DNA from 2 places in the Guptibacillus hwajinpoensis genome. Region 1 is predicted to be linked to the other one. Evidence: riboswitches for the same ligand, from Rfam matches in the RefSeq annotation. Region 1 holds a riboswitch; the other holds the start of a gene.
What was found. A riboswitch is a leader RNA that binds a small molecule or an ion and turns the genes downstream of it on or off. The one in region 1 is predicted to bind cyclic di-GMP.
Positions count from the first base shown of each region.

Region 2: another riboswitch for cyclic di-GMP. It lies ahead of ABFG93_RS12940 (anti-repressor SinI family protein); the one in region 1 lies ahead of ABFG93_RS01180 (anti-repressor SinI family protein).

Region 1 is NZ_CP156674.1:241,677-252,051, forward strand. It holds gene gltB (glutamate synthase large subunit) at 1-1,864, opposite strand, end outside; gene ABFG93_RS01160 (LysR family transcriptional regulator) at 2,042-2,947, shown strand; gene ABFG93_RS01165 (MFS transporter) at 2,990-4,396, opposite strand; gene ABFG93_RS01170 (HAD-IA family hydrolase) at 4,473-5,039, opposite strand; gene ABFG93_RS01175 (glycine--tRNA ligase) at 5,103-6,485, opposite strand; gene ABFG93_RS01180 (anti-repressor SinI family protein) at 6,947-7,096, opposite strand; cyclic di-GMP riboswitch class I at 7,121-7,210, opposite strand; gene ABFG93_RS01185 (thioredoxin family protein) at 7,692-8,006, opposite strand; gene egtB (ergothioneine biosynthesis protein EgtB) at 8,401-9,687, opposite strand; gene ABFG93_RS01195 (hypothetical protein) at 10,048-10,254, opposite strand.
Region 2 is NZ_CP156674.1:2,453,537-2,463,911, reverse strand. It holds gene ABFG93_RS12960 (alpha amylase N-terminal ig-like domain-containing protein) at 1-3,171, opposite strand, end outside; gene gloA2 (SMU1112c/YaeR family gloxylase I-like metalloprotein) at 3,356-3,742, opposite strand; gene ABFG93_RS12950 (SDR family oxidoreductase) at 3,832-4,599, opposite strand; gene ABFG93_RS12945 (hypothetical protein) at 4,716-5,009, opposite strand; cyclic di-GMP riboswitch class I at 5,215-5,309, shown strand; gene ABFG93_RS12940 (anti-repressor SinI family protein) at 5,332-5,454, shown strand; gene ABFG93_RS12935 (helix-turn-helix domain-containing protein) at 5,575-5,910, shown strand; gene ABFG93_RS12930 (hypothetical protein) at 6,179-6,442, opposite strand; gene ABFG93_RS12925 (anti-repressor SinI family protein) at 6,455-6,577, opposite strand; gene ABFG93_RS12920 (helix-turn-helix domain-containing protein) at 6,887-7,216, shown strand; gene ABFG93_RS12915 (hypothetical protein) at 7,292-7,459, opposite strand; gene fabZ (3-hydroxyacyl-ACP dehydratase FabZ) at 7,784-8,206, opposite strand; gene ABFG93_RS12905 (DNA-directed RNA polymerase subunit beta) at 8,225-8,512, opposite strand; gene ABFG93_RS12900 (rod shape-determining protein) at 8,562-9,563, opposite strand; gene spoIIID (sporulation transcriptional regulator SpoIIID) at 9,702-9,974, opposite strand.

The sequences.
Region 1 (10,375 bases):
CGAGAATGCTTTTCCCGTTTTTGATTGCACGATCTGCTTTACGGAACAAGGCAAGAAGTGCATGCTCCATTTCAGTTTCGCCACGTTTTGCGTCAAAAAGCAGACTTAGTGTTTCAGTCTGGAAATCATCTTCCTCAATGGCATTCAATGCGTCGAAACGACCTTCTGTTAGAATTGGTGTTTCTAGTCGTATGCGTCGTGCACTAGTTGGATCTGTATCAAGCAAGTTACCCTCAGGACCGAGTAACGTCATCGTTGATGTTACGGATTCTTCACGAATCGAATCAATCGGCGGGTTTGTTACCTGTGCAAACAGCTGTTTAAAGTAGTTAAATAAAAGCTGTGGACGTTCAGATAAGACTGCAAGCGGCACGTCGTTACCCATTGAACCGATTGGATCTTTCTTTTCAGTAACCATAGGAGCAATATTTTTAGTCAATTCTTCATACGTATATCCAAAGGCACGCTGTGTTTTGACAAGTTCTTTCTCATCAATTTTGCGATCAGCAGCAGCCTCGGTAGAGAGACTCATAAGGTTTTGATCAAGCCACTCGCGATATGGAAGCTCCGTTGCGATCTGATCTTTAATCTCTTTATCATAAACAAGACGCTTCTCTTCAAGGTCAACAAGCAGCATTTTACCAGGACTTAGACGTCCTTTTTCAATGATTTTCTCTTCTTCTACTTCGATGACACCAACCTCAGATGAAAGAATAAAGGTATCATCGTTTGTAATGATATAACGAGCAGGACGCAGACCATTACGATCAAGCATCGCTCCGATTTGACGACCGTTTGTAAATGCAATCGCTGTCGGGCCATCCCACGGCTCCATGAGACAGCTGTGATACTCATAAAATGCCTTCTTTGGATCCTGCATCGATGCATCGCGATCCCATGGTTCAGGAATCATCATCATCGCAGCATGTGGAAGGGAACGGCCTGAAAGATTTAAGAATTCCAGACAGTTGTCCAGTGAAGAAGAGTCACTCCCGTTCGGACGTACAATTGGGGCAATGTCTTTCATATCGTCACCAAAGACCTGAGATTGCAGGGCACCTTCTCGTGCTCTCATCCAGTTCACATTTCCACGAAGTGTATTAATCTCTCCGTTATGAATCAAATAGCGGTTCGGATGTGCTCGGTCCCAACTTGGAAACGTGTTTGTACTGAAACGTGAGTGAACCATTGAGAATGCGGACTTGAAACTCGGGTCTTTAAGATCAAGGTAAAATTGATCAAGTTGTTCAGGTGTCAGCATTCCTTTATAAACAATCGTATCTTTTGAAAAACTTGCTGCGTAATATTTTGTTTTCGAAAGCTGTGAATCAAGCGCAACCTGCTTTTCAGCTTTTTTTCGGATGACGTATAACTTACGCTCGAACTCTTCTTTAGAAATATCGCTTTTCTTAATAAAGACCTGTCGTATGACAGGTTGAGCAATACATGCAGCTTCTCCAATTGTCGTTTCGTCTACAGGAACCGTTCTCCAGCCTATAAATTCTTGACCTGCTTCCTTGATTGCATTCTCAACAATTTGCTTTGCGCGCTGTCTCAGCTGATTATCAACGGGAAGGAACATCATTCCTACGCCGTATTCTCCCTTATTTGGAAGGTTAAAACCTGATTGTTCAACAAAAAATTCATGAGGAATTTGTAACATAATACCCGCACCGTCACCCGTGTCAGGATCGCTTCCCTGCCCTCCGCGGTGATCTAGCTGGCGTAGCATATAAACTCCCTTTTCAATTATATGATGTGCTGGCTCATTATTCAGATTGGCGATCAGCCCGATGCCACAAGCGTCATGCTCATGAATTGGATCGTATAATCCCTGTTTCTCTGGAAAGTTCGTTCTATCCATATTCCCACTCCTCGCTCTTATCCCAATTCATTATGGTTTCTCGCTTTAACGCCATAACGTCGAAATTGTTTAAATATTCTACACTCATTGTACGTTGTCAGGACCCATGCTTTCAATATATAATTTAGATATAATTAATCTATTATTGATATAAATTAGAGATAGGGGTCGTTTTAGGTGGAACTCAGACAGCTATATTACTTTATGGAAGTCGCTAAACGAGAGCATGTGACAGAAGCCGCAACATCCTTACACGTTGCACAGTCAGCCGTTAGTAGACAAATAGCAAATCTGGAATCGGAACTTGGGGTTCAGTTATTCATTCGAGAAGGACGCAATGTTAAGCTGACACAAGTTGGACACATCTTTATGGATCATGCCGAAACAGCGATCACAGAAATTGAACGGGCAAGACAGGCCGTATACGAATTTCTTAATCCAGATACAGGAACAATTCGAATCGGCTTTCCTAACAGCCTTGCAGCGAAAACATTACCGACTGTGATCTCAGCTTTTCGGAAGGAACACCCGAGTGTTGGGTTCCAACTGCGTCAGGGGTCAGTTCAGGATCTGACAGATGCTGTGAGTAAGGGGGAAATTGATATCGCATTCGTATCCCCGGTACCAAAGGATCGAAACGATGTGGATGGCCATATTTTCTTTACGGAGAAGCTCCTCGCACTTCTTCCGATCTCACATCCACTTGCCGACTACCCGATGTTGCGACTTGGTCAATTGAAAAATGAGCCTTTTGTTCTTTTCCGTTCAGGATACGCTCTTCATCACCTTGTGACATCAGCCTGTCAGCAGGTTGGCTTTAAAACTCGAATCGCCTTTGAAGGGGAAGATATTGATACGATTAAAGGCCTGGTAGCAGCGGGCCTGGGTGTAAGTCTCCTCCCGGAAGTTACGCTTTCTGAACAGCTACCCGGTGAAACAGTGAAAATCGAATTATCCGAGCCTAACGTAACGAGAACGGTTGGCGTCATTATACCTAAAGGTAGAGAGCTTGCACCGTCTGAAAAGAAGTTTTTTGAATTCCTTACCCATTTTTATGAAGTTCTTAACCGTTTTGGTCAATAATGCGAAAAAGCCATTGGGAAGACCCATGGCTTTACTGATGTATTAATTCTCGAAATCCCGTTCGGGCATTTTTAAAAAGATGCCGAGCACAAGTCCGATCAAAAAGATAACCGAACTTGCAAGATACATATGTTCATATCCCGTTAAAATCGTATGTCGAAGCGTCTCTGAAATGCCGCTGCCACTGAATGTCGCTGCACCTGAAGCAGCGATAAATCCTGCAAGTACGACCGGGCCAAGTGACGTTCCAATTGAACGGAACAAACTGACAAGTGACAGTGCAGCACCTGCTTCTTGATCTGGGGTAAGTTCCAAAATAATATAATTAAGCGGTGTGCCCATCGTAAACCCAATTCCAACTCCTGCAAAGATCATACCAATAGAGAGCATGATCCATCCGTCAGCGGCAAAAACGAACACGAGCGAACCGAGCAAGCTTAGCGAGAATCCAAGCAGCACGACCTGTTTCGCTCCCCACTTATCAAGAAGGATCCCTCCGATCGGTGCTGCAAATCCTGAAGCTACGGCTAGAATAGTCATGACATACCCACCCTGTCCTCTTGATAAAGAAAGGAGGATTTCTGAAAAAGAAGGGACGAAAATCATACTTATGATACCAATTCCTGTTATGGTAGAAATAAGTAATGCAAGCACAATGTTTCTATCAGTGAAATAAGTAAGTTTAATAATCGGATCTTTTGCTACTTTTTCAAATTTAATTAGCGGGTAGATCAATACAATACTGAGAAGCAACAATGGCCAAACAAAGTCCGATTTAATTGATGTTAGCCAATCATTTGTGTCGAGGTTCGTTAAACCAAGGAGAAGCGATATAATAACGAACGAAAGTACGGCAGCACCTCCCCAGTCAAGGGAAGGCTTTTTGACTTTTGCCTGATCTTCAGGAAGTTTTAGTCCCATCATTAAAATAATGAAAGCAATCGGTAGGTTAATTAAGAAAATCCATCTCCAGCTTAACTGGGCAACGAAGAATCCTCCGATGTTCGGCCCGAGTATTGTAGCGATCCCAAACATGGCACCTACAAGGCCGAGGGCCATTCCACGCTTTTCTTTCGGGAAACTACTTCCAATTACTGCATTCGCAATCGGAATGATACCTCCCCCACCTAACGCCTGAACCGCTCTTCCGGCAAGAAGGAAAGGGAGCGACTGGCTAAGACCGGCAAGCAACGATCCAACTGCAAATAAAACTATACCCGTTAGGAAAACACGTTTTCTACCAAATAAGTCTGCAAGTTTCCCTACAATTGGCATGCTTACGGCATATACAAGTGTATAAATTGTCACAACCCAGACCGTCCATTTCAGATCGATACCAAGCTCTTCAATTAAAGTGGTTAGAGCTGGTGATACGATTCCTGAATCGAGCGCACCAAGGAACACACCTAATAGAAACGTTATCAGTACAAAACGGAGCTCCTTATTCATTGCTCTCCATCTCCTTTAGATTCCACTCATATGTAAGATAGCAAAGACCTTCACATTGAATTTCAAATCACCTTATTCAAATATCATGCCATAACAGCTTTTTCAATGCATGGTAATTGGTTACATAGAAATCTGCACCGGGTGCATCATTCTGAAATAAACATGTTTTCAGACCAAGTTCTTTAGCAGGAAGAATATCAAGTACCCTATCCCCTATTGCTAAATCTAGCTCATGCTTGTTATGTAAGTAACGATAAGAACTCGCATCTGGCTTACGTGGATACCCATCGTCTCCCGCAACTAAATCTGCAAAATGATGTTCCATCTGAAAATGTTTTAAAATAGCATTTACCTCAGCACGAGGTTTATGTGTCATTATCACGTTTATATCTGCTTTTAGAAGAATATCCTCAAGGCCTTGAAACGGCGGTTTATCATCAGGCGATAGTGCACTGTCCATCTCACGGAATTGATTCACCTGTCCATCTGTTAACTGAAAAACTTGCTTTGCATGATGAAAGGACACTTTCAACTCTTTTAAGATGTCCTCCTCTTTTACTTCCGGAAGCAATTTCTTCATTACTTTCGTAAAGGCTGGATATGTATTAAAAAGTGTGCCATCAAAATCCCAAAGTATTCTCATTCATGTAACCCCTTTCTTTTAAATCCTAAAGAAAAGCCGCTCAGGTCGAGCGGCTTAAATGAATTAAAACTGAGTTTTTTCTTCCAAAAAGCTTTTCAGTTCAGAAATCGGCATTCTTTTTTGTTCCATAGTGTCGCGGTCACGAATTGTCACCTGCTGATCTTCAACAGAATCAAAGTCAAACGTAATCGCATACGGCGTACCGATTTCATCATGACGACGATATCGTTTTCCGATTGATCCAGCTTCATCGTAATCTACCATGAAGTACTTGGATAGCTCAGCATGAACAGCTCTTGCTTCTTCTGATAGCTTCTTAGAAAGCGGGAAAACGGCTGCTTTAAATGGTGCAATGGCAGGATGGAAGTGCATCACGCTTCGTGAAGATCCATCTTCAAGCTCCTGCTCTTCATAAGCTTCAATTAGGAATGCCAATGTTACCCGGTCAGCACCAAGGGATGGTTCGATACAAAACGGTACATACTTCTCACCCGTTTGCTGATCGTGGTAAGTAAAATCTTCATTCGAATGCTCCATGTGCTGCTTCAGATCATAATCTGTTCTTGAAGCGACACCCCATAGTTCTCCCCAACCAAACGGGAATTTGTATTCAATATCTGTGGTTGCATTACTGTAATGAGAAAGCTCATCCTCTGCATGTTCACGAAGACGAATGCTTTCTTCACTTACACCAAGATTCAAAAGCCAGTTCTTACAGTATTCTTTCCAATACTCATGCCATTCAAGCTCATCACCCGGTTTGCAGAAGAATTCAAGTTCCATTTGTTCAAACTCTCGTGTACGGAACGTAAAGTTACCTGGTGTAATTTCATTTCGGAAGCTTTTCCCAATTTGAGCAATGCCAAAAGGAACTTTTTTACGCATTGAACGCTGAACGTTCTTGAAGTTTACGAAAATGCCCTGGGCTGTTTCTGGACGAAGGTAAATTTCACTTGTGCTTGACTTGGTTACTCCCTGGTGAGTTTTGAACATTAGATCAAACTGGCGAATTTCAGTAAAGTCCTGGCTTCCGCACTCCGGACATGTAATGTTATTGTTCTTAATTAGTCGTTCCATCTCTTCAAAAGATAGCCCGTCAGCAATCATTTCATTTCCATCTAGTGAAAGAGCGTCTTCAATCAATTTATCTGCACGATGACGAGTTTTACAGCTTTTGCAATCGATTAGTGGATCATTAAAGTTCCCAAGATGGCCCGAAGCTTCCCAGGTTTTTGGATTCATTAAAATCGCTGCATCGAGTCCACTGTTATATGGAGACTCCTGTACAAACTTTTTCCACCATGCATCCTTAATGTTGTTTTTAAGTTCTACACCAAGAGGACCATAATCCCATGTGTTAGCAAGACCTCCGTAAATATCAGATCCCGGGAAAATAAACCCTCTGTGTTTTGATACAGAAACTATTTGTTCCATTGAAATACTCATGTCAATCTCTCCTTTTTCATCAATCTCTATCAACATAAAAAGCCCTCGATCCCTGGACAAAAATTATCCAGGGACGAGAGCTTCTGCACCCGCGGTTCCACCCTAGTTGATACGCACTGCGCACCCACTTATAGAAATCAACTCCAGACTGCCGTTTCACCAGACCAATTTCGGGCTTCCACCGCCCCCGAATCGCTATTCAATCGGATTCTCTGGTTACTATCTGTCCTTCACTGTTGTAACATTTATGTATGCAATTGATATGACATATGATACAAAATATCACTATATAAAGTCAAGGGTTCACATTAGAAGGAGACCATCTTTATACGACTTCATAAGAATGATAAAAATGGCCTTAATGCAGTTTAATAGTTCCGCATCATATTTCTAGCTTCGTTATGGATCAGATGAATGTTATTTATCAATAGAAAAAAGCGATCATATAGACCGCTCATCATTTATGTAATATCGTGGTTGTTTTGTGTTTTGTATTTTCTCAAGAAGTCTTTTACCTCATCTTTTTGAAGACCTAATTCTCTGGCAACCATCATTAATATTATCCATTCTTGATCAAGTTCTAAGTTAGGTTTTACGTTCGTTATAGCCATTCTCTTCCTCCTCAAATAGGGTTTCTAGGAGGACCAGCCGTCATCGTTGGGCATCCCAACATTAGACCTGTGTCTTTGCGTCCCATCCTTTAAGATGGTTTGCCTTTTACAGGAGAGTTCAGAAATGACACACTCCGACAACTATTAACACAAACACCAACAAGACGTAAAAGTTCACTTATTTAAATACCTTACTTTGTTACTAATATACCAGTAATCGTTAAAAAATTCAAAATGTTTTAATAATTTGTAGGGAAAAAGTTCTTTTTAACATCATAGTGAGGCTCACATACTCTGTGAATATAGTTTACATTATCCTAAAGAAGGAAGGATCTGCATGAGAACCAATCTAATCGGCACAGCATGGTCCGGAACTCACGTTATTCTACTCAGATGTTCTCAATATACCAATAAAGTAATAGGCTTTCACAAAAGCTTACATGCACCGACAGAGCCCATCCATCCTTTTTGCAGCGAAACCCTATCGATCTACTTAAGCATAGGATATTCATTGCAATATGCTCATTCTCTATCTGATGGCACCATCGAATACGTGCTAACTAAATAATGGGGGAGGCAGGTGCCTCCTCCATTATTAAAACTGACTTAAATACTCCTTAACTTGCTCTGGATTTTTTGTATTCGCACTATGAAGATGACCAATTTTTTTCCCATCCTTGTAAACTAGAAGGCTTGGAATGCCCATTACATCATTTTCTTCAGTCACTTCCGGCAACTGCTCTATATCAATTTGAGCCCATTTTTTATCCTGGTGATCATTCATGATATCTCCGATAAAAAAATCAAGTCGTTTCCAGTCCGGACACCAGTTTGCTTCATATTTTAGTATTGCTACTTTCGGATCATTGATAAATGATTTGTAGGATTCGTTTGTCTCAATTTTGTTCACGTTACTCTCTCCTTTAATAATCGTAAATTATAGTAAAATACTCATTTGATGTCTGTTAGGAGGCATACATTACTTAAGTGTAAGGTAGTGAAGACTAAACAAGTCATTGGAAACAACCCACGTATACTCATGCGTAAATTGTGAGAGGTTTGCAAGCGACTGAAATTCTTCTAAATCCCGATTAAAGCATTAGTCTGATCTTCCTATTTGCCGCACTTTCATACTCAATTTTAAGTAGTCCTCAAGCTTCAAATCGTTCAGAACCATACTGATCATAGAAAAATTTAGGTTGAACGTTTTGAAAGGGGCCGTTAGCCCCTCCATTACTTCATCAAAGTGATCTGTTTCCTCTATGAGCTAGTCAATTATTCTGTGATACCATTCGATGTTATGATCACTTAGCGTCTCCTGCCAGTCGAATTCCTGTGAATTGCCAGCGCTTATCAGGGCCAAAGAAATTTCTGTAGGAAGCACGGATGTGAGTTTGTGAAGTTGCACAGGAGCCACCTCTTAAGATCATTTGACTACTCATGAATTTCGCATTATATTCACCAAGTGCTCCATCGAGTGGTTTGTTTCCCGGGTATGGCATATAGGGACTTTTCGTCCATTCCCATACGTCTCCATATGCTTTCTTGATCTGTCCCTCATCTTCTTTAAGCGATGCTATCGGGTGGTAATTCGCATCTTCTACAAAGTTGCCTGAGATTGGCTGGTCTCTAACAGCTACTTCCCACTCAGTTTCTGAAGGTAATCTCTTCCCTGCCCAACTTGCATAAGCCTCGGCTTCATAATAGCTAACATGTGTAACAGGTTCATTTAAATTTACAGGAACGAGTCCGTGAAGTGTAAATTGAAACCATTCTCCATCTTTTTTCTCCCAATGAAGTGGCGACTTCCAACCCTGATCATTTACTGTTGCCCAACCATCCGATAGCCAGAACTCTGGTCGCCCGTAGGCTCCATCTTCCATAAAAGCAAGATACTCGCCATTTGTAACCGTTCGTGTTGCAAGCTTAAATGGTTCTAGCCACACTTTATGTACAGGTCGTTCATTATCGAAAGAAAAGCCATCTTCTTCATTAACGCCTACTTCAACTAACCCTCCATCAAATGAAACCCAGTCCATTGGAGATGATTCGTCTGAATTCATAGTGTCTCTCTCACGATATACTGGCTTCAATGGATTGATAGAAAAGTTATATTTCACATCAGTTAGAATAAGCTCCTGGTGCTGCTGCTCGTGGTTTAGTCCAATTTCAATCAATTTAGCTACTTCTTTTAGCTTTTTTTCATCTAAATTCGTTAATAAAGAAACGATTTCCTCATCAACGTCTCTTCGGTAGTTTCTGACTTTATCAATACTCGGTCGACTTAGTAACCCTCTAGAGCTCCTTGGAAAATAGCTTCCTACACTTTCATAATAGGAGTTGAATAGATAATCGAATTCTTTATGGTAGGAGATGTAATTCTCTTTGTATGCTTTCAGAATAAACGTCTCATAAAACCAGGTTGTATGGGCCATATGCCATTTTGGCGGACTTACATCTGGAATAGCCTGAATAGTATAGTCTTCCGTCTCAAGGGTTTCTACCAGCTGATTTGTCATCAATCTGGTTTTCTTAAATGACTGAAGTACTTGCTCTCGTAATTTGTTAACTTGTAATGATGTTTGTGACATAAGTTCCTCCTCAAGTCATTCTTTTATAAAGATAATAACAAATTTTACCCGAGATTATTCAATATTAAACTTTTATATACGAATTCCTGTTTCTAAAAGTGCTTTTGAAATTTCATAATGACCCTTAGTATTTAGATGAAGACCATCCCATTTAGGTTCTTGTTATCAAACTTATAGCTCGTCTATAATCACAACTTCTTCACCTAAAATTAATTTCATCATTCTTATGAAAGCTCCACAAGGGTTAACTAAGAATATAACGTTCATCTTCAATGTGCATCCAAATATAGATTCTTAACTGAAAATAAAGAATAAGCAAGAAAAGACGCTACCCCGTTTATAGCGTCTTTCTTACTGGCTCTATGGTGCTTTTTTTCCATCAGAGTCTTTCTGGTTCCCTTTTTCCCCCTCAATTTTATCCCATTTAATCGGTCGATTCAGATTTAATTTCTTTTTCAAGTTCAATAAACAATTGAAATGTCCGAAATACCACTTATCGAACTTTACCATATGAATGGTTTCCCAGTCCCTCATCTCCTTCGTACATCCGTCACAATGTATTTCCATTGGATGGCACTTCCTGTCTTAAATAGTTTTATTTATTTATATTCAAATAAGGTGAAATGTGATTGGTCTTCTGTACTTTAGAAAAATTGGCTTATCGCTAATTCCTAGCCAAAACCTTCAT
Region 2 (10,375 bases), 1.8 Mb from region 1:
CTGTGCTGCATCACCTGTCCAGGAGAGCGTTGCACTTCCTTCTCCTGCTGCAGCTTTCAGCTCACTGACTGCATTTGGAAGTTCGAAGTTCTGGTCCTGATCAGCAATCAGCATCCGTCCTGTCATCGCAGGAATCGTCACGCTTACCTTGCCATCCTTCACTGTTACTTTATAATCCTTTGCTAGTCCGTCGGTGAACGCAATGTTATTTTTCAAAACATCTTTCACATCAAACTCAAGTGTTTGCGCGTTGTTGCCACGGTTCACTGCAATGACAGCTGCACCGTCTTTACTGGTGCGAGCAAACGCATACACATCGCCTTCTGCGTACAATGTTGTCAGTTCGCCGTATGCGAGAAGATCAGCGTTTGCCGTTCGAACTGCACCTGCATCCTGATAATGCTTCAATAACTCTTCATTTACATCGCCCCATGGATATGTGCGGCGATCATCCGGGTCCTTAGAACCTGTAACTCCCGCTTCATCACCATAATAAATCGTTGGTGCGCCAGGGTATCCCATTTGTAAAATTGCCGCTAGTTTCAGACGCTGCACGCCGAGTTCATGATCATAATTCGGATCAAATTCCGCACGCTCATACGTGTCTGTTCCCCCGCCAAGAACGTAGACGGCACGTGGTGTATCGTGCGAGCCCATCAAGTTCATAAGCGCATGGAAGGCTTCCTTAGGATAGTCTTCTTGGACGGCCATCAATTGTTCATCCGCACTTGCTGCATTTCCGCTCTTCAGGAAGTTCAGAATCGCGCCTTCGAAACGGTAGTTCATAACTGAATCATATTGATCTCCAAGGAAGTATTTCGAAGCATCATCCCAGATCTCTCCGAGAATGAGCGGTTCCTCCCCTTCTTTAAGTGTGGCACCAGTGCCAGCCATTTCCTCAGACTTTAATTCGTCGCGGAACTCGCGCCAGAACTCCATATCCACTTCATTGGCTACATCAAGGCGCCATCCAGATGCACCGTTTGTTAACCATGATTTCGAAGCAGAGTCTTCGTCATACATAATGTAATCAGAGAATTTCTGATTGTTCAATTCACTTGCGTAATCAACAGCTTCCCCTTCAACACTCTTGATTTCAGGGAGTGAATCATAACCCCACCACGCCTGATAATCGTAGCGTTCGTTGCCGTTTTCATCGACCACTTTTTCATTTTTAATATTGAACCAGTTATGGAAGCCATACTCATCATTAAACGTCTGGCCCTCTTTTTCTAGTTGCTTTCGCGCTTCTGTCTTTGCATCTTCTTCACTCATGCCATCATTCATCAAGTCATAAATGAGAGACCAATATTCATAAGCACCAACTACGTCATATTTACCATAACGATCAAAATAAATGGAATCATCACCAACATGGTTGAATACCCCATCCATGATCAAATGCATATTTCGCTTTTCAAGTTCATCTGTAAAAGCCTTGAACTCTTCTGGTGTCCCAAACATTGGGTCAATCGATTTCCAATCCGCTGCATCATACTTGTGGTTTGACGCTGCTTCAGCAATTGGATTCAGATAAAGAGTGTTAACACCGAGCGACTGAATGTAGTCGAGCTTTTCTTGAATCCCTTTTAAATCACCACCAAAGAAATCGTTGCTCCAGATTTCATCTCCTTCATACCCTGTACTGTCAGCAAGTCTCGGATTGTCTGGAAGCTCTCCCCAATTCTGATGTTCAATCGGCTCATTCCCTCTTGCGTTTACTTTCGCATCATCGTTATCCGGATTTCCATTGTTAAATCGATCCGGGAAAATTTGATACACAACCGCTTCTTTCATCCAATCTGGTGTTTCATAACCTGGATCAAATACCGTTAATTGATACAGCTCAGCATTCGCATCAATTGCTTTTCCTAATGCGCCCTGCTTCGTATCTTCCCCGTATTCTGCCTTCGCAGAGCCGTCTCTGACAATAAACTTGTAGCCATACAGGCCTTTTTCTTCAGGCGTTACATCTGCCTCCCAGAAATCAAGACCATCAGCTGTTGTGGCCTTTTCCATTGCAACGAGTTTGCTAGTTCCTGTATTTTGATTCTTAATATACAGGTCCGCTCCCGTGAGGTCATCTTTCTTTGCTGAAAGACGGAGAGTCACGGTTTTGCTTTTTTGTATGGCACCGAATGGAGCCCGGTAAGCTTCTTCCCATGAGTTATGTAGAAGACTCGCTTTTGAGATCGCCCCGTCAGACCCTTCTGCACTGTAATCTGTGCTTACATCTTTTGTTTCAGAGTTAAAGAAGAACGTAACGTTAGCATCTGTAAGGACATTTAGCTTCGCATTTTCTGCAGGATAATCTTCACCCCAGGTATTGCCAAGGACCACTTTATATTCATAGTTTCCTTTAGGAACCATTTCCGTAAAAGTGTAAACATTATCATAGTCATCATCTGTTAGAAGAGCTGTAGATTGCTCTGGACTCCATTCTGCTCCTGCATCAATCGCAGGTTGAATAGACCCGGCAAGCCTCGGCTGCTTTTCCTTAGCTATTGGTGTGTAATTAGTAGAGTTCGCTACTGCATGCGTCCCATCATGATAGTAAAATGTGACAGTAGTGGCCTCAGAGAGTGTGAGCTTTAAATTTCCTGTTCCATCTCCATAGCTTTCACCCCACGATTGGTTGATTGCTACTTTGTATTCATATGTTCCTGCTGGTAGTTCTGCTGTAAGTTCATAAAAGCCATTTCCCTTCGCTTCCATTATCGTTTCTTCTGCAGCAGGATCCCATTCCTTTGCAGCACCAAGCTCGTCCTGCAAATCACCAACAAGCGTAACAATTCGATCATTGGTCGGTTCACCAATCGTAAACGTACTGTTGTCATTTCCGTTTGGATTCATAGGATCTTTCATCCATTCTCCATTGACGATCAACTTGTACTGGTGTTGTCCGTCGGATAAATTATCAATCTTTAAACTCCAGACATTATCTTCACCTTTTTCAAGTGGAAGTGCACCATCCTGCCAGTTTGTAAAATCCCCTGCAACAAGAACGGTTTCTTCGCTCCCATCCCCTTCATACATGAACTTTGCGCTCGATCCATCAATAATTGGACTTCCTTCTGCCGCCTGAACCCCCGGTATCGCACCTGCTAGCAGTTGCAATACAAGCACAATAGCAAGCCACAGTGAAAGACCTTTTCGATTACGCCGTTTCATTCTTTTCCCCCTTAAGCCACATAGTTGCGAAACCGTTTGCGCATTTCCGTAAAAATAAGGAAATCGTTTGCATTTTTAAAAAATAAAAAAATAAGCGATTCTAGTTCCAAGAATAAGCAAACGCTTTCACGTCTTATTTTGCCACATCTTCTGGAAGGAATCAACTTATTTTTGTTAAATTATTCTACTTTTCATACAATTCAATCGGTAGTCCATCCGGGTCAGCAAAAAAGGTAAAGCGCTTATTCGTTAGTTCATCATACCGAATGTCTTCCATTGATTGAATTCCTTTTGAAGTCAGATATTGAACAGCTTCGTCCAGATCTTCCACTTCAAACGCAAGATGGCGTAGCCCTCTTGCTTCAGGATAACTCGGCCTCTCCGGCGCATCTGGGAAGGAAAACAATTCGATGCGCGTGTGCTCTCCCACAGCAAGATCCAGTTTATAAGATTGACGGTCTTCCCGATACGTTTCTTCAATAATAGCTAGCTCTAACATATCAACATAAAAAGCTTTAGAACGTTTATAATCGGAACATATAATCGCTACATGGTGTAATTTTGTAAACATTTCCATCACCTCTTTTTTAACAATACGGAGGACCAATACAATCGTCAACAAAAATCCCCGGGTTATCCCGAGGATTTGTCTAACATAGATTATAAAAGTGATTCTGCACCATCCACGTACATCGCTGTGCCTGTCACATGGCTTGAAGCATCGGAGGCAAGAAAATAAACAACATCAGCTACTTGATCAGCACTACCTGATTTCTGCTCAAGTGGATGGGCTCCCTCTGGATACTCGACCGGAATTTCGATTTTTTCAACGCTTTCCTTTCTATCAGTGTTTTGTTCAATGTTTGTATCAATCGCTCCAGGGCAAATTGCATTTACACGAATGTGATACTGTGCAAGCTCAAGTGCAGCCATCTTCATGAACGCAACCTGACCTGCTTTTGACGTACTATACGCGGACATTCCAAAATTAGAGAACGTTCGGTTTCCGTTGATGGAACTCGTAATGATCATACTTCCACCGTTTTTCTTCATATAAGGTATGGTGTGTTTCATCATTAGAAATGTACTCTTCAAATTGGTGTGAATGGTTTCATCCCATTCCTCTGCTTTCATTTCTTCAATTGAATTTAACGTACCGTTAATTCCTGCATTGTTAAAGAGGATATCAATCTGTCCCCACTCTTTCACTACCTGTTCAAGTCCATATGTAACGCGTTCTTCATCGGAAACGTCGATATCGAGTACAAACGCATCCCCACCCTCTCGAATAATCTCATCTTTCACATTTTCTGCACGGCTTTCCTTTAAATCAAACAAACAGACGCGAATGCCTTCTTTCGCAAAGCGCTTTGCGGTATCTGCTCCGATTCCAGAGCCACCACCTGTTATAACGGCCACTTTTTTCATTGATAACCCTCCTTTTTTCTTTCTATACCCGATGACTTAACTAGTTAGACAATTTTACCAAAAAAAAGAAAAGACCTGCTGTGAGGTCTTTATTTGTCACATTCACAAAATTCACTTTATTGCTCCTCTGTTTCGTCATTCGGCTGCTCTTCTGTACCATCCATATCTCCTTCATCCTTGTTCCCATCTTCATCCTGATCGCCTTCTTTAGTTCCATCTTCATTCATATTATCATCGTCTTCTTGGTCAATTGTACCATCATCTTCGTTAACATTTTCGGCATCTTCTGGCGCACCTTCTTGCATTTCAGGATCTTCTACGGGTCCTTCTTCTTCATTTGCATTCGAACATCCTGTTGCAAGTCCGATCGCAAGAGTAAAGGTTAATAGAGTCATTAGCCATTTTTTCATACTTTTCCTCCTTGTTCGTTATACTCGTATTGTTTCCAATACGTATGCAACTATTCAAGAGCAATAAATGATTCAAATCGGATAATTGACAAAAAAAGTCAAATAAAAATGAGTTTTCCCTACAAAAAACAACACCTTTTTTAGGTTTAACGAACTATGATAATAGTATCAATTTATGCAGTCGTTGCATTACAAGAAGGTATCCTCCAGAAAAAGGAAACCATTTTTGAAAAATATGGACGCAAAGTAACAGATCTAAGGGAGCGAGCAAACAGCTCCTATGATGGTTGTATTACCTGGATCCATTACAAGGAGGGTTGACATGAGTGTACATACGGAGGATAAGCTTGATCAAGAATGGATTGAACTCATCAAGGAGGCAAAGGAGCTAGGGTTAAAAATCGAAGAAATTCAATGCTTTCTTCGACAACAGAAGTATTCATAGGAACGTAAACGAAAGCGACATTATAAAATGTCGCTTTCGTTCTATTTACGGAACAATTGCACACTGCTATAATAAATAACAACGGAGAATTTTGTCGAAGTACAGGAGGGGTAACAAAACATGATAGGTGAAGAAGTAAAAAAATACCGTTTACGTAAAGGACTATCACTTTCGGAATTAGCAGAACGCGCAAATGTTGCCAAATCGTATTTAAGCTCAATTGAACGAAATATACAATCTAACCCCTCTATTCAATTTCTTGATAAAATATCGAATGTCCTGGATGTTTCAGTTGAGACGCTCTTACAAGGTGATGATCCCATTCACCAAAATGAGCTAGATTCAGAGTGGAAGAGACTTGTGAAAGAAGCGATGAATTCAGGCGTAAGTAAAGATCAATTCAAAGAATTCCTGGAATTTAACAAATGGCGTGCAAACCAGGGATCAGATAACTAATGTACGGACTAGGAGCCATCATATATGAAGGCTCTTATTGTTTAAACACAAGTATAACTAGCCAGTATCCATTTAAAGTTAAATGAAGTGTATAAATTATAGAAGCAAAACCCCAAAAGAACCCGGATAAAGCCGGATTTAATGTACGGTTTGATTACTAAAGTATACCTGATGATGTGGGGGTGGTATGGGTTACACTCAAATTAGGGCACAATCTTATTCCGTCGTGTTTCATATTTAGTCTTATATTCATAAAGTATGCCTATTCTCATTCCATTTGGGTAGGAATTTGCTTACTTCTAATAATCTCATTTAGTTCTGCATAGAGCTCTTTCTCATCCTTCATCAACCCCCTTATGTCCTGCTCATTGTTCTCAAGAGAGTTGACCTTTGTGAGAATAAATGCTAAATCACATTTCCCCTTGTATTCATCATTAATGTAAAGCCTGCATATCTCGTTATCTAGAGAGATGATTTTAATTCTCTTTCCAAGAATATAAGATACAAATGTCCCTTCACCCAATTTTATCATCTGCATTCCTCCTTACTTTTTTGAGGAATTGACAAGAAATCGCTTTACTTCTTCCTTCGATAGACCAATTTTTATTGCAATTGAAATAAGATCTACCCACTCCTGATCCAATTTTTCGTCAGTATGCGTCCTCATTCCCATCCCCCTTATTAAATTCTCCAATAACCGACACCAATAAAGAACGTTTTGTTCTTTATTTAGAATACACATCTAATATAGTCTTATTTTGGAAGTTTAAAAAGACTGAAAATTCCTTATTTAAGGCTTTTAACACCTATTAAACTTCTCATCTTTTCTAGTTACTTCCATTCTCTTATTTTTTTAAAAATTTTAGTAATTATATCCAACAATTGATCTAAAAACCATGACAATTGTTCTGTTTACAGAACAATGCGTTCTTGATAAAATTAAGTTATTAAATAATGATAAAGTAGAGGTATGGGAATGATAGGGGAAAAAATTAAACTTTATCGTAATCGAATGGGTTTATCCTTAACCGAATTAGCAAAGCGGGCCGGGGTCGCAAAATCCTATCTTAGTTCTATTGAGCGAAATCAACAGGCTAACCCATCTATTCAATTCCTTGAGAAAATAGCTGCAGAACTTAAAGTCCCGATGGAAGTTTTTATTCTCGAAGAAGAGAATGATGAGCCGGCGCTGGATACAGAATGGAAAGAATTAATTGAAGAAGCCATGCGGTCTGGCATTACAAAAGAGGACTTTGCGGATTATTTAGAGTTTAAGAAGTGGCAGCTGAATAGCAAAAACGATTGAAGCAGGCCGCGATCTGCTTCATTTATTTTTCTGGGCATTAAAAACTCCCGTCCAGAAAGGACAGGAGATCATCGTTTATTCAGCAGAGTTCTCGGATTTTTCGTTTGTAGCAGGCTCTTCCGTGTTGCTTCCGTTGTTCATTGAGTTGTTTTCTTCTTCTCCACCACCATTGTTACAGGCTGTGATCAACATAACAGCTACTAACGAAGTTGCAATTTTGAGCATGAAGTTCTTGTTATTCATTTCCAAAATTCCTCCCTGAACTCAATAGTTTTGACCGCTAAGTAACGGTTGAGTAAATCATATCAGGTCAAAAAGGGAAAATGTTGAAATTTACATAGTCTCTATAAGCGTTTTACATAGTAAGTACTTGTGTAATAAATTCAACATAAAATGAACATTTAGGAGAGTAACCTGTTAGCAGGACTTAGTGGGTTGCGGAGCTGATCCTGAAGGTTAAATAACTGTCGGCATATGAAATGAAATAATACAAAAAAGCCATTGTTAAACACTAAGGCGCTTAACAATGGCGTAATGAATTCAAAACAGTTGTTTGTTGAACTATTTTTACTTTAGCGCAAACATAATTTCTGCTTCTGCTGCTATTTCTCCGTCGACTGTGGCTGTTGCTTTTCCTTTGCCGATTGGTCCTTTGATTCGAATAATTTCGACTTCAAGGCGAAGCTGGTCTCCTGGCTTCACCTGTTTTTTGAATCGGCACTTGTCGATTCCGGTAAAGAAGGCGAGCTTTCCTTGATTTTCTTCTTTCTTCAACATTGCGACAGCCCCTACTTGTGCAAGAGCTTCCACGATGAGGACACCCGGCATTACCGGATAATCAGGAAAATGACCATTAAAGAATTCTTCGTTTGCTGTAACGTTCTTTATACCGACCGCTCTGACTTCTTCTTCCACTTCTAAAATACGATCTACTAGTAAAAAAGGGTAGCGATGCGGGATAATTGATTTAATTTCTTCACTATTTAACATAAATGAGTCACCCTTCCTTTATTTCTTTTCTTTCTTCACGATATCGGTTATTTTTACCCAGGTTTCTTTCTTAAACACATCGCCTGGGCTTCCATCACCAATCACACCGTAGCCGATCATCGCTCCTGCTACAAGTGAAGCAACGAGCAAGAGAACCACGAGAAGTAGGCGCAACCAGATCGGGATGAACCGATTTCTTGGTCTGCGCTCTACTTCTTCCACTTTATTATTCGTTTGTTTGGCCTCTTCATTACTAAATTCGCTCCGTTCAGAGGTCTGGTTCACCTTTTCATGGTTGTTCGCCATTATGATTACACCCTTACGAATAGTTTCCATTTCTTGTTGTATACGTTAGTTAAATAAACTTCTTCTTAGCAATTTTGTCAATATGCTCAAGCATAAGGCCTGTCCCTCTTGCAACACAGCTCATTGGCTCTTCTGCAACAAGTACTGGAACCATCAGCTCTTCAGCAAATAGCTGATCAATACCATGAAGCAAAGCGCCACCGCCTGTCATAATGACACCGCGGTCAATGATATCTGCTGAAAGTTCAGGAGGCGTTCGTTCAAGTACGCTCTTCGCTGCCATTACCATGTGCGAGATCGGCTCCTGAAGTGCCTGCTGGATTTCATCAGACTTCACTGTAATGGTACGCGGAAGTCCTGACACCATGTCACGTCCGCGAATATCAAGCTCTTCGTTCCGGCCGCCTGGAAATACCGTTGCAACGTTAATCTTGATTTGTTCTGCAGTTCGTTCTCCAATTAAAAGCTTATACGTTTTTTTAATGTAATCAAGAATCTCGTAATCGAACTTGTCCCCAGCCATTTTAATGGAAGAGGCGGTGACGATATCGCCCATTGAGAGAACTGCGATATCTGTCGTTCCACCGCCAATGTCCACTACCATATTACCGCTTGGCTGAAAAATATCCATTCCTGCTCCAATTGCTGCCACTTTAGGTTCTTCTTCAAGAAAAATTTGTTTTCCACCGCTTTTTTCTGCAGCTTCTTTGATTGCCTTTTTCTCTACTGATGTAATATTGGTTGGTGTGCAAATCAGAATACGCGGCTTTGATAGAAAGCTTTTTACATTAATTTTGTTCAAGAAATGTCTAAGCATCACTTCTGTTATATCGAAGTCTGCAATAACGCCGTCTTTTAAAGGACGTGTGGCAACGATGTTTCCAGGAGTCCGGCCGACCATTTGTCTTGCTTCTTCACCAACAGCAAGTGCTCTTCCAGTTTCAGTGTTAATGGCTACTACTGAAGGCTCATCAAGAACAATGCCTCTGCCCTTCACATAAATCAGTACATTCGCTGTACCTAAATCAATCCCTATATCACGTGAAAACATGACTTATCCTCCCTGTGTTCTATAACTCATCTATTGTTCCAGTCCTAGTATGTTTAAATAGCCTATCCATTAGTATATTGTATCACAAAAGTAGAACAGGGAAGAAACGATTTAGAAAAAAATGTCGTTTTCAGGGTATTATTTGACAGCTTCTTCTTTTTCCGTATCCTTTCTATATTTTATTCTAGTCGCTTCGCCGCCGCGGAGATGGCGTATCGATTTATGATACTCGAGAATGCCCTTCACCTCATTGGCAAGGTCTGGATTGATTTCTGGCAGACGTTCAGTTAAATCCTTATGAACGGTGCTCTTTGACACTCCAAATTCTTTGGCGATCACCCTCACCGTTTTCTTCGTCTCCACGATGTAATTTCCAATCTTGATGGTTCGCTCTTTGATGTAATCGTGCACACCACTCGCCTCCCTAAATTGGATGTGAGAGATGCGAAATGAGACTGATAAAGTGATCATGCTACGAAGCTCTAGTCATCAGGTCGACCTACATGATGTCAGGAGTATTGCATGCAAGAATACTTCGAAGCCTTACCACAACTTCTCACCTCTGCCCCTCATTTACTAAGTTTTGTAACATTTTATTAGGGAACAGGTGGTTATATTCCAAAAAGTCAAGAGGGACAAGGGTTTTATTTAAATTTTCTTTTATTTCCATTACTTTTATGTATATTTACCTTTCCAAAAAAACCTCCGTGCGTTCTGCACAGAGGAATTGTTTATCCATTCTTAAGGGGGATAAAGTGAAACTTCCATCCGAGGGGGTTTGTTTCATCCCCCTCGGATGGTTAGTTGAACCA